2 regions of the Solibacillus sp. FSL K6-1523 genome follow, and region 2 is predicted to be linked to the other one. Evidence: riboswitches for the same ligand, from Rfam matches in the RefSeq annotation. Region 2 holds a riboswitch; the other holds the start of a gene.
The links. Region 2 has a riboswitch for cobalamin ahead of MHI10_RS05810 (ABC transporter substrate-binding protein). Riboswitches for the same ligand answer to the same signal wherever they lie in the genome.

Region 1: linked by a shared signal. The riboswitch ahead of cobJ (precorrin-3B C(17)-methyltransferase) and the one ahead of MHI10_RS05810 (ABC transporter substrate-binding protein) in region 2 are both predicted to bind cobalamin.

What each region holds. Positions count from the first base shown of each region.
Region 1 is NZ_JBBOSU010000001.1:163,607-169,198, reverse strand. It holds gene cobK (precorrin-6A reductase) at 1-54, opposite strand, end outside; gene cobJ (precorrin-3B C(17)-methyltransferase) at 65-1,783, opposite strand; cobalamin riboswitch at 1,941-2,124, opposite strand; gene MHI10_RS00850 (ABC transporter permease) at 2,205-2,987, opposite strand; gene MHI10_RS00845 (ABC transporter ATP-binding protein) at 2,974-3,876, opposite strand; gene MHI10_RS00840 (PLD nuclease N-terminal domain-containing protein) at 3,873-4,073, opposite strand; gene MHI10_RS00835 (helix-turn-helix domain-containing protein) at 4,073-5,191, opposite strand; gene MHI10_RS00830 (protein-tyrosine phosphatase family protein) at 5,339-5,592, opposite strand, start outside.
Region 2 is NZ_JBBOSU010000001.1:1,270,860-1,276,451, forward strand. It holds gene MHI10_RS05800 (ABC transporter ATP-binding protein) at 1-297, opposite strand, end outside; gene MHI10_RS05805 (FecCD family ABC transporter permease) at 303-1,340, opposite strand; gene MHI10_RS05810 (ABC transporter substrate-binding protein) at 1,364-2,488, opposite strand; cobalamin riboswitch at 2,658-2,843, opposite strand; cobalamin riboswitch at 3,058-3,235, shown strand; gene MHI10_RS05815 (energy-coupling factor ABC transporter permease) at 3,357-4,100, shown strand; gene MHI10_RS05820 (energy-coupling factor ABC transporter substrate-binding protein) at 4,102-4,389, shown strand; gene cbiQ (cobalt ECF transporter T component CbiQ) at 4,376-5,155, shown strand; gene MHI10_RS05830 (energy-coupling factor ABC transporter ATP-binding protein) at 5,171-5,592, shown strand, end outside.

The DNA of each region.
Region 1 (5,592 bases), 1.1 Mb from region 2:
TAGCTCAATGGCCAATTCACGTGCATCGCTCGTCCCTGCTAAAAATAAAATCATGTCACCCCTCCTAATCGCCACATGGTGCTTCTTCTACTTTGATTTTGCAGCTCATATCTTGGTACGTGAAATGGGCAACTTTCTTTACGCGCTTAAAGTATTTAAAGAAGCGCTCATTTGGATGTGCATGTTCTTTATATTCCTCAACGATCTTCGTTAATAATGGAATCAGTTCATCTGGCTCTAATCCTTCTGCGACTGGTTGTGCAGCGTGTGCCGTTCGACCAACTGGCTTGGCGCCAATAAAAAGATCGAATTTCTTTTTACGATAGACAATGCCAATATCATCGAAAATTGGGCGATAGCAAGCCATTCCACAGCCATTAAAACCAACATGCAATTCCTTTGGTAGCTTCAAACCGCCAAGCGTATCCATAATTTCCTCCGCATATGGAATCGAATCTGCCTTCTCTCCATAGCAAAAATCACATGCCTTTATGTTTAAGACATCTCCCATAGGCAGCACGTACAACCCTGTTTCACGTAATAATCCAACGACTTTTTCCGGTGCTTCAGTAGGAATCTTTACATGGAAACGATGATCTGGTGTATATTCAAGAGTTCCCTCTTCTCCTACTACTTCAGCAAGTACCTTCATTTGCTGTGGTGTAATGATTTTATTTGCAACACCTGGTGAAACGGCAAATTCAAAAATCGATTCGATTGCTTGCTGTACTAAAAAGTCCGTCTTCACAGGTTCGTTTGATATACAAGCTAATGCCATTCTTGCCATCTCAAGTGCTGACTTTTTCTCCGGAAGTTGTTGAAATTCTGCTGGCACTACCGGCGCTGGTTCTACAGTAGTTACACTCACTTCTTTCAAAGGCTCTATTTTAAGGTTTGGCCCTGCTTTAATTGCCTCAATCTTTTCATAGCCCGATTTTGCTTCTCCTGTTTCTTGATCAAGCGCCCATGGTTCTGCTTCTTTTTTCAAGCGTTGATGCGGTTTCCAAACTTGTTTTTCATCACCGAGCGTATACTTTCTTTGATAGCCACGTGGTGTAATAATTTTATTATCGTAAAAGAATGTGGAGGAGTTCCCAACTACAACAGTCGTTAACATACCAATATCATGGTCTAACATTTCCGCTAAATTTGTTAATACGATATTTTGGCTTTCTCGATAAGCACTCTTCACTAATCCTACTGGTGTATCAGGTGAACGATACTTCAGCAAAATACGCTGTGCTTCTACAATTTGACGTGTTCTCCGTCCTGATTTTGGATTGTAGAATGCGATGACAAAATCCGCCATTGCTGCAGCTTCAATACGCTTTTCAATGACTGTCCAAGGCGTTAAGTGGTCACTCAAACTGATCGTACAAGAGTCATGCATTACCGGTGCACCAAGTAAGCTCGCACATGAATTAATCGCTGAAATTCCTGGCACAACTTCTACTTCAATACCTGTTGCCTCAGTCCAACCTTTTTCAATTAAAACCTCATACACTAAACCAGCCATGCCGTATACGCCCGCATCACCACTCGAAATGACTGCAACGATATTTCCTGCCTCTGCCTGTTTAACAGCATCTTGCGCTCGTGATACTTCTTCGGTCATACCTGTACTGACAATTGTTTGTGCTGTTACTAAATGGCGAATTAAATCTACATACGTTTTATAACCCATAATATGATTACTTTGCTGTAATGCATCTACGGCTCTTTTTGTAATATGTTCTCGATCTCCAGGACCAAACCCAACTACAAAAATCTTCCCTTTACCCAAAACGTTCCCCTCCAATAAAAAAAGATACCCAAACTTCTTTTACAAAAGAAGTTTGGGTATCTGAAAATTTATATAAAAAATCGTATTTTCAAAAAATAGAATCTACTACGACCTGCTATATTTGAGTTCTCATCTACACTTCTCCCACCGAAAAGTAAGTAATCGAATTAAACAAGCAGGTTTCCTGGCTTAAACTTCACTTTACTCTCACATCTTCCCATCCTCATCAGACAGTGATATTCGTGATTTCATCCGTTATTACAGTAGCGGGGGCTGCATTAGATTTTCACTAATTTCCCTATTATTCTCAAAATATAAGCACTCATTTAATAGTTTATTAAATTATGACTTTACAATACCATATAAATGAAATATTACAACTATTTAATAATTATCTTAGCAATTTCATCTTTATAAAAAGCTAAACCTTCACCGTACTTGCTCGCTTCTTACTAAAGTAAATTCCTATAATAACAAAGACAAACATTAATGAAACCGTCATTGTAAATGTACTCCAAAATATTGACATCGTGACAGATTCATCAATAAGTCGCAATCCATATGTCGACAATTTATACGGAGTAACCGTCCAAAAACCACCAATGATGGAGTCTACAACTGAACCAATCAAGATCAAAAAAATTGCAATCGTCGTAGCAACCGGTGTTTTGAATGCTGCACTCATTGCCACTGTAACCGCCATGACAAATAGGAGCCATATACAATACGTTCCAAGCATCGCCATAAAGCGAGTAGGATCTACTTTGCCATATAAAAGTACCGTATAATACACACTTCCCGCATAGCCAGCTGTTGCACTAATAATTGCTACGCTGCTCGCCACAATCCATTTGCTCAAAAACATTGCGGTAAAGGAAATCGGACGCACATACAATAATGTGGCTGTGCCGCTTTGGCGTTCCTTGCTAAACGTACCTATATAGGAAGCAATTAGTACGATTAATCCAATAGATTGAAACTGTCCCGTTGAAGCCGCCAGTAAATCCATCGCATGAAGTTCTGGCATCATCATCGCAAATCCTTCAGGCATATTACCAACTGCATTCAAAATATCCTCCATGAAATAATTGAGGATTGGATCACTTACACCGAGTAGAACAAAGACAATCGGAATCCATATAAATTTAAAACTACGCCAGCTTTCCCGCCATTCTTTTACTAACAACGTGTTAAATTGACCCATTAGTTCCCGCCACCTTCATGAAGATTTCTTCCAAGCTCGCTGTTTCCCGCTCCACTTTTACAACGTGATACGGGGATTTCGCTAAACGATAAAGTAACTGTTGCATCGATGGTTTTTCTTCTCGGATTTCAACATAAGCAATATTTTGTTCTGCTTTTGCTACAAGCTCTGATTGACTCGCAAACTGTCTTGCTTCTTCATTTGATGCAAACTGGATTTTATAGCGCGGCTCATCAAATTTTGTACACACTTGATGAAGGGATCCTTGCTCGACAAGTTGACCTTTTCGTAAAAAGAGCACTTGATCGGTCATTTCCTCCGCGTCATTTAAAATATGCGTCGAATATAAAATCGTCGTTTGCTGTTGAATTTCTTTCAGTAAGTTCATAATTTCTCTACGCCCAACAGGGTCAAGCGCTGATACCGGCTCATCTAGCAATAATAATTTCGGTTGATGAATAATAGCTTGTGCGATACCTAAACGTTGCTTCATCCCACCTGAAAACGTTGCTACTTTTTTGTGCATCGCCGCTCCAAGACCGACGAATTCTAATATTTTTTGTGCTTCTTTTTTTACTTTTCTTTTTTCCACACCACTTAAATTTGCGGTCATTTCCAAAAATTCAAATGCCGTTAGCCAAGAAAAAAATTGCGGATACTGCGGCAAAAAGCCGATTGCACTTCGAATATCTTTAACACCTGGCATTAGAATTTGACCACTTGTTGGTTGTAACAAGCCTGTTAGCATTGATAATGTGGTCGTTTTCCCCGCACCATTTGGACCAATGAGAGCGGTTGCTGTATGTTCTTCCAATGTAAACGACACGTGATCGACAACTTTTTGTTCACCATATTGTTTGGTTAATTGCGCTACTTGAATACATGTCATTGGCTTTTACGTCCGAAAATAAAGTACAAAATCGGTCCAATTGTTGAAACAAATAATGCAACGACTACCCATAACCATTTCGGTCCATTCGTTGCGCCGTTACGTGCAATATCAACAATCACAACAAGTGCCAAAATAAATTGCAAAATAATTAAAGGGGCAATAAGCGCCCAATTTATATTCGCTAATTCTTCCACTATAATTCCTCCTCTAGTTGTAAATGATGTTGTAAATTCGTCATCATTATTTTAAATTGCGTATTGTCTTGTAGTGCATTAAATATTGGATTATTTGCAATACTTGTTACAAGATCTTTTTTAATCGACAAATTATCCCGTGGCGCTTGTTTATCAATTCGCTCCTGCTGATCAATCCAGTCCCCGAGCTTGTAAAAATAACGATCTCCTTGTAACTCCAATGGAAATTTTAATGTGCTACAAACTTTGATATAGTATTCAATCATTTGAAGCGCCTGCTCTGTTTGATTTCTCATCATATATCCACCTGCTGCTTTAATATAAAACACAAGCGCTATATTAGGATTTAAGTTTGCAATTTGAAAAGTTTCAAGCAACTGCTGTATACGTTTTATCGTTTCGTCAAAATGGACAGTATGATCAATTTCAAGCAACAATGTTTCCGTTGCATTTGAAATTAACCCGACCGTTTGCTGATACATGCTCACCTGCAAAACTTCTTTCGCCTTTTCTTTAGTACCGAGCATCGTATGCGCTGTTGCAATCAATTGCTCAGCCCCATATTGCACAGCTGCTTCTTCCCCTAATAATTCAAGCACTTGCTTCGGTTTCCCTTGCATAATAGAAATGTATGCTTCTAAAACTGTCGCTTCATATGATAGCTGGCGATGATGGCTTTGCGTTTTAATGCGCTCACATAAAGTAAGACATTTCCCCAAAATTTCATCTGGGTTCGCGGCTTTCGGATAATAATTCATATATAGTTGCACGATTTTTAACAAGAATGGAAAGCATGAATAATATTCTGCTATCATTTCATCGATTTGTTCATCTACTTGCTCGAACGGCTCATTTCCAAGCTTCGTAGCAAACATTGCATAAGTAGACATAATTCGTTCCTTCGTCATTTGCGGTTCATAGCCTAATAGAAGATCAATCGACACATTGAAATAAGTTGCGAGCTTCGGTAAAATTGTTATATCAGGATAACTTAATCCCTTCTCCCACTTCGAAACGGCTGCGCGTGATACACCGACATAGTGCGCAATTTGTTCTTGCGTCACTGCTAGTTCTTTTCGGCGCTCCGTGAAAATTTGGGCAAATTGAAAGTTTTGCATATGCATCCTCCTCTTACTACTAACTATAAAGATATTTAATGGGAAAAAGTAGCGAATGCATGTTAATTTTTCGTACATTCGTCAACTGGTAGTTGCAATGCATATAAAAAAAACGAAATCGCGCAAGTAAGTGCGATTTCGTTTTTACTATTTTATATAAAGTCTTTCAAGCGCTGCCTGCATATTGTCACGTACTTTTACTGCCGGGCGTGCTTCTTTTACTTGCGTAATGGCTTCATCTAAACTCGATGCAGCTCCGATTTCTAACAATGTCGCTACAGCCATAACACCCGCGCGACCTGTGCCACTACCGCAATGAATGTAAATCTTTTCACCCGTTTCATATGCTTGTGCTAATTTTTCCGCACCTGCTTTAATCGTTTCAGCTGTTGCCTCTTCTG
Region 2 (5,592 bases):
CCCAAGCATGACGTATTCTTGAACCGTCATCGGAAAACTCTGTAAAAAATGTTGTGGGACGTATGCAATTTTTTTTGCACGTTCCTCACCCTTTAAGTGATTTAAAAGAACACCGTCAATTGAAATTGTGCCTGATGTAGGCTTAGTTACAGCTGCTAAACATTTGAGAAAAGTTGATTTTCCGGCACCATTCGGTCCAATAATTGACACAAATTTTCCATGTGATAATGTTAAGTTCAAGGCATGTAAAATTTGCTTTTTCCCTGCAGAGAATGATAGATCTTGTACGTGTAACACCGATTTTACCCCCAATAATCCTTTTTCTTTTGTAATAAAATATAAATGAAAAATGGCGCACCAATACAAGATGTTATAATACCGACTGGGATTTCAATCGGAGCTAGTATAGTTCTTGCCACAGTATCACTTACTAGTAAGATCAAAGCACCTAGTAGACTAGAAATAGGAATTAAAAAACGATAGTCTACACCAACAAGCATGCGACCTATATGCGGCGCAACTAAACCAATAAATCCAATAATACCGACAAAAGCAATAGAGCTGGAAGCGAGTAATGTAACGAGTAATAAACTGCAGATTTTTAGTACCTTTACATTAACACCTAACGTCTTTGCTACTTCATCACCTGCATTAAGAGAATTAAAACTCCAACTTAAACGAAGTAAAATCAATAAGCCGATTGTTAGTAAGGGGACAAGTATATAAACGACTTCCCAGCTTGCTCCCCAAAAACCGCCCATAAGCCAGATAACTAAATTTTTTAATGCTTCGTTATCTGAAAAGTATTTCATTGCTGAAACGCCTGCAGAGAATAAATTGCCAATCGCCACACCTGCTAATAATAAAACGGTCGTTGAGCCATTTTTTATTGTGGCAATTCCATAAACGATAAAAACAGAAATACATCCAAAGAAAAAGGCATTAAATGCAATGAGCCATTTACCAGAGGCAACTAAATCCATTCCAAAAATACTCGTTCCTAAAACAATGGCTAACGCAGCCCCAAAAGAGGCACCACTTGAAACCCCTAATGTAAATGGACTCGCTAACGGATTCTTCAATAACACTTGCATAACAACCCCTGCAACTGCTAAAGACATGCCTGTTATAATTGCTAGTAGAATTCGAGGCATTCGAATTTCTTTGATTATGTATCGATTGATTTCATCCGTCATGGGTTCAAGACCTATTAACTGCTTAATCGGGATATTTGCACTGCCTGATAACGAGGCATAGCATACGGCAAGCGCCAATAAAATAATTAATAAAAATAGCACAAACCAAGATTTTGGAGAAGACAAGTTACCTTGTTTAGACATTCACTTCACCTAGTCTTAACCAACTATTTTGCACCATGGAACCAAATCCCATTTGCTGCAACTCCTAACCAATTTTCAAAATACTCTTGAATGTAATCTTCTACAATAATGTCTTCAAATTTGTCTGAATATAAATATTTCCCTAATTGTAAGCGACCAATATATCCTTTATCAGAACCGAAGAAGTTCGTATAGAACATATAAACATCTTTATTCTTTCCGGCTGTCATTTGGCTAACCGCTGTATTCGTAACAACATTGTCTAATACCTCTGTATAGCTTGTTGCATCCTCCGCATCATAGCCTCCAAAGAAATTACCATGTAACGTAACGACGTCGGGATTTGCAGTTAAGACAAATTCTTCATCAACATTTACAGTTGTAGATGACTTTGTAGACTCCCATAAAATACCTGGCGTAGGATCAATACCCCCTGCTAAAATCGTGGCAAAACCTTCACCTGGTCCAGCTTGCCTGTCAATTGTTGACGTTGGATAAATATTATATTTTTCATTAGTATTGAGTGCACCAGCAGATAATGCTAATACGGATTTCTTTTGGTCAGTTGGAATATCTTTTGTGCGTTCTGCTAATATTTGTTCAATACTTTGCTTCCACGTAATATACTCTTCAGCGCGTTCTTCTTTACCGAAAATTTTCGCTAATATACGTAGTTCCTCATCCATTTGATCTGCTAAATAGTTATTTAAACGAACCACCTTAATTCCTACGGGCTCTAATTTTTCCTCAAGCGTATTATCTGGACGGTTTGTAAATGTAAAGACAACTTCAGGTTTTAAAGATAAAATTGATTCCATATTTAGTTCGTCTGTTTTCCCTACATCGGGTAAATCATTTAACCCTAAATAGCCGTTATTTTTAATTGTATTGTCACCTGTTGCGATAATCGCGTCTTGTGCACCCAGTAATGTAATAGCTTCTGCTGTATTACGGTTAATGACAACTGCCTTTGTTACTGGTAAAGATAATGTAATTTCTTTTCCTGCTGTATCTGTGAAAGTAATCTCATTTGATTTTTCTTGCACATCTTCAATTGCATTCACCTCAGCAGGTTCTTCACTAGAGCAACCTACAAGTAAAAAGGTTAATAAAAAACCGTAAACTATAGTTTTTACATATTTCCCCACTAAATAACTCTCCCTCAAAATGTTTTATATTAAGTGCTAATACACGAAATACCTTAAAAAACAAAAAAGCCTACTTCCAGCAAGAGCTAGAAATAGGCTTAGACATCCTAAAAAATGTATACTAAAATACAAAAACTATATTTGTCGCCGCCCTTCTCCCACCGAAAAGTCATGTTGCTGTAACAAAGCAGGTTTCCTGGCTCAAGCGTCATTTTACTCTTACATCTTCCCATCAGATTGACAGTGATTTATTGTAATTTCATCAGCTATTACAGTAGCGGGGGCTGCATTAGATTTTTACTAATTTCCCTTTTACCTCTTAATAAATAAGAGCACTTTACTACATTCATTATGAAATTAACGTAACTTTATCATTTAATTTCCATTTTTACAATGGTGATTAATTAAAAATTATCACTATTTGGAAGAGAAAAGCGTTTATGGAAGAACATAATTCTCATATTCAACAAAAAAATTAAAAATTATCTTTTTTAGCCCCCTTATTTAAAGAATAATCAAAAAATAATAATGACAAATATTAGTCGCCGTGATACTATTTTCCACATGATGAAAATTGAATGATTTTTGGTGCTTTTTAAGCTTAATAGGGAAACCAGTGAGATTCTGGTACTGTCCCGCAACTGTAACTTGGAGTATTACATATTACGTCACTGCATTTTTTTATGTGGGAAGGCATGGAATACGTTGAAGAGAAGTCAGGATACCTACCAAAAATTTATTGATTCAGACCTACGAGGATAGGTGCGTGAAACAAGCAATAGGCGCTTGTTTTGTGATGCACTTTTACTCTTAAAAAGTGTATTTTTTTTATGCACTTTTTCATCAAATATGAAAAAGGAGTAAAAACATGAAACAATTATTACCAAAACTTGCTTACTTCGGTATCATTTTATTATTTATACCAAAGCAAGCACACGCCATGCACATTATGGAAGGATTTTTACCGATAGGTTGGGCTATCTTCTGGTTTGCACTATGTCTACCGTTTCTTATGAAGGGGTTCAAAGTCATTCGCGTAATCGTCAAAGAGAATCCGGAAAGCAAACTATTATTAGCTTTGTCGGGGGCATTTACATTTGTTTTATCCGCATTAAAAATTCCATCAGTAACAGGTAGCTGCTCTCACCCAACTGGGGTTGGGTTGGGGTCAATTTTATTTGGCCCTTTTGTTATGAGTGTACTTGGATCAATCGTTTTATTATTTCAATCGATTTTACTTGCACATGGTGGTCTTACAACATTGGGAGCGAACATTTTCTCCATGGCGATCGTTGGCCCATTTATTGCCGTGGGTGTTTTTAAATTGGCAACTCAATGGGGATTATCTTTTAGTATCGCTGTATTTTTAGCTGCGATGCTTGGTGATTTTGGTACATATGTTATGACATCTGTCCAATTAGCGTTAGCATTTCCTTCTGAAGTTGGAGGTATTTTAGGTTCATTCCAAAAATTCGCAAGCATCTTTGCATTAACGCAAATCCCATTAGCTATAAGTGAAGGGTTATTAACTGTGATGATTATGAACTTCTTACAAAAATATAATATGAAAGAATTAGTTCAACTACGTATTTTAAAGGCAAAGGAGAGCTAACATGTTTAAGAAAAACCTACTTTTACTAATTGGCGTTATCATTTTAGCCATTTTACCACTCTTATTTTTACAGGATGCAGAATTTGGCGGTGCTGATGGTGAGGCTGAAGAAGCAATTACAGAAATCGTAACACATTATGAGCCTTGGTTTAGTGCAATTTGGGAACCTCCAAGTGGTGAAATCGAAAGCTTATTATTCGTTTTACAAGGTGTTATTGGCGCGCTAATTATAGGCTATTTCATCGGCTTTATGCGTGGAAAGCATACGAAAGATCATGCTAAACATTGATTTTATTGCGAGCCATAATGCGATACAAAAAGTAGCAGCTAGCCAAAAAATGGTGTTAAGTTTCCTTACGTTATTATTAACCACGCTATTGCGAAATAATAGTTTTTCGGTGTGGACACTGGTATTCATAAGTGCTGTCATCATCTTTTATGCAAACATCCCTTGGAAAACGTATATCACATTACTCATTGCGCCCATAGGTTTTATTTTGGCTGGAATAGTTGCTATTGTGTTTTCTGTTACATTTACACAGTCTGTTCCCACACAGGCTTTATGGCACCATTCATTTTTGACGATGCAACTATTTATTTTACCAAACGATGGACTACGTGCAATTACGTTATTTTGCACCTCTATTAGTGCGACCAGTTGCTTATATTTTTTAATTTTAACAACACCGATGTATGAAATTAGTTCGGTACTTACGAGATTAAAAGTGCCAATTATTATTATAGAAATAATTGAGCTTATGTATCGTTTTATTTTTTTGTTTATAGAGATGATTTCGCAGCTTTATACAGCGCAGCACGCTCGTTTAGGCTACAGGTCTTATAAAAAAAGCTTTCAATCATTAAGTTTACTCATAAACGCATTATTCCGTTCGATTTTCTTCCGTTATCAAGTGATGTCTCATGCGATGGCTGCAAGAAATATTGATCAATTCGTTATTCCACAACAATTTTTAAACGACAAAGAATGGGACAAAAAGTTAACATGGCTTACGGTGATATTTATCGTAGTTGGTATAACGATACTTGCTTTGTAGAGGGAGGTTTTGATTATGACTGAAAGCTATTTTAGATTAGACCACGTCTCATTCCAGTATAGCGATGGTACACAGGCACTACATGGGCTTTCACTTTCTATTCCGAAGGGGAAAAAAGTTGCCATTCTAGGTGAAAATGGTTCAGGCAAATCAACATTTTTTAAGTTACTCATTGGGCTTGAAAAACCTACTAATGGTAAAATTCAATTTTTAAATGAAACCTTACATTATTCTAAAAAACAATTAATTAGTTTGCGAGAGCGCGTTGGCTTTATTTTTCAAGAGACGGATAATCAGTTATTTGCCTCTACTGTTAAACAAGACATTTTATATGGACCTATTAATTTAAAATGGCCACATGAAAAAATTGAGCATAATGTTTCAAGTGCCATACAGTTAACAGAACTTGAAGACTTAACCGAGCGTCCTATTCATTT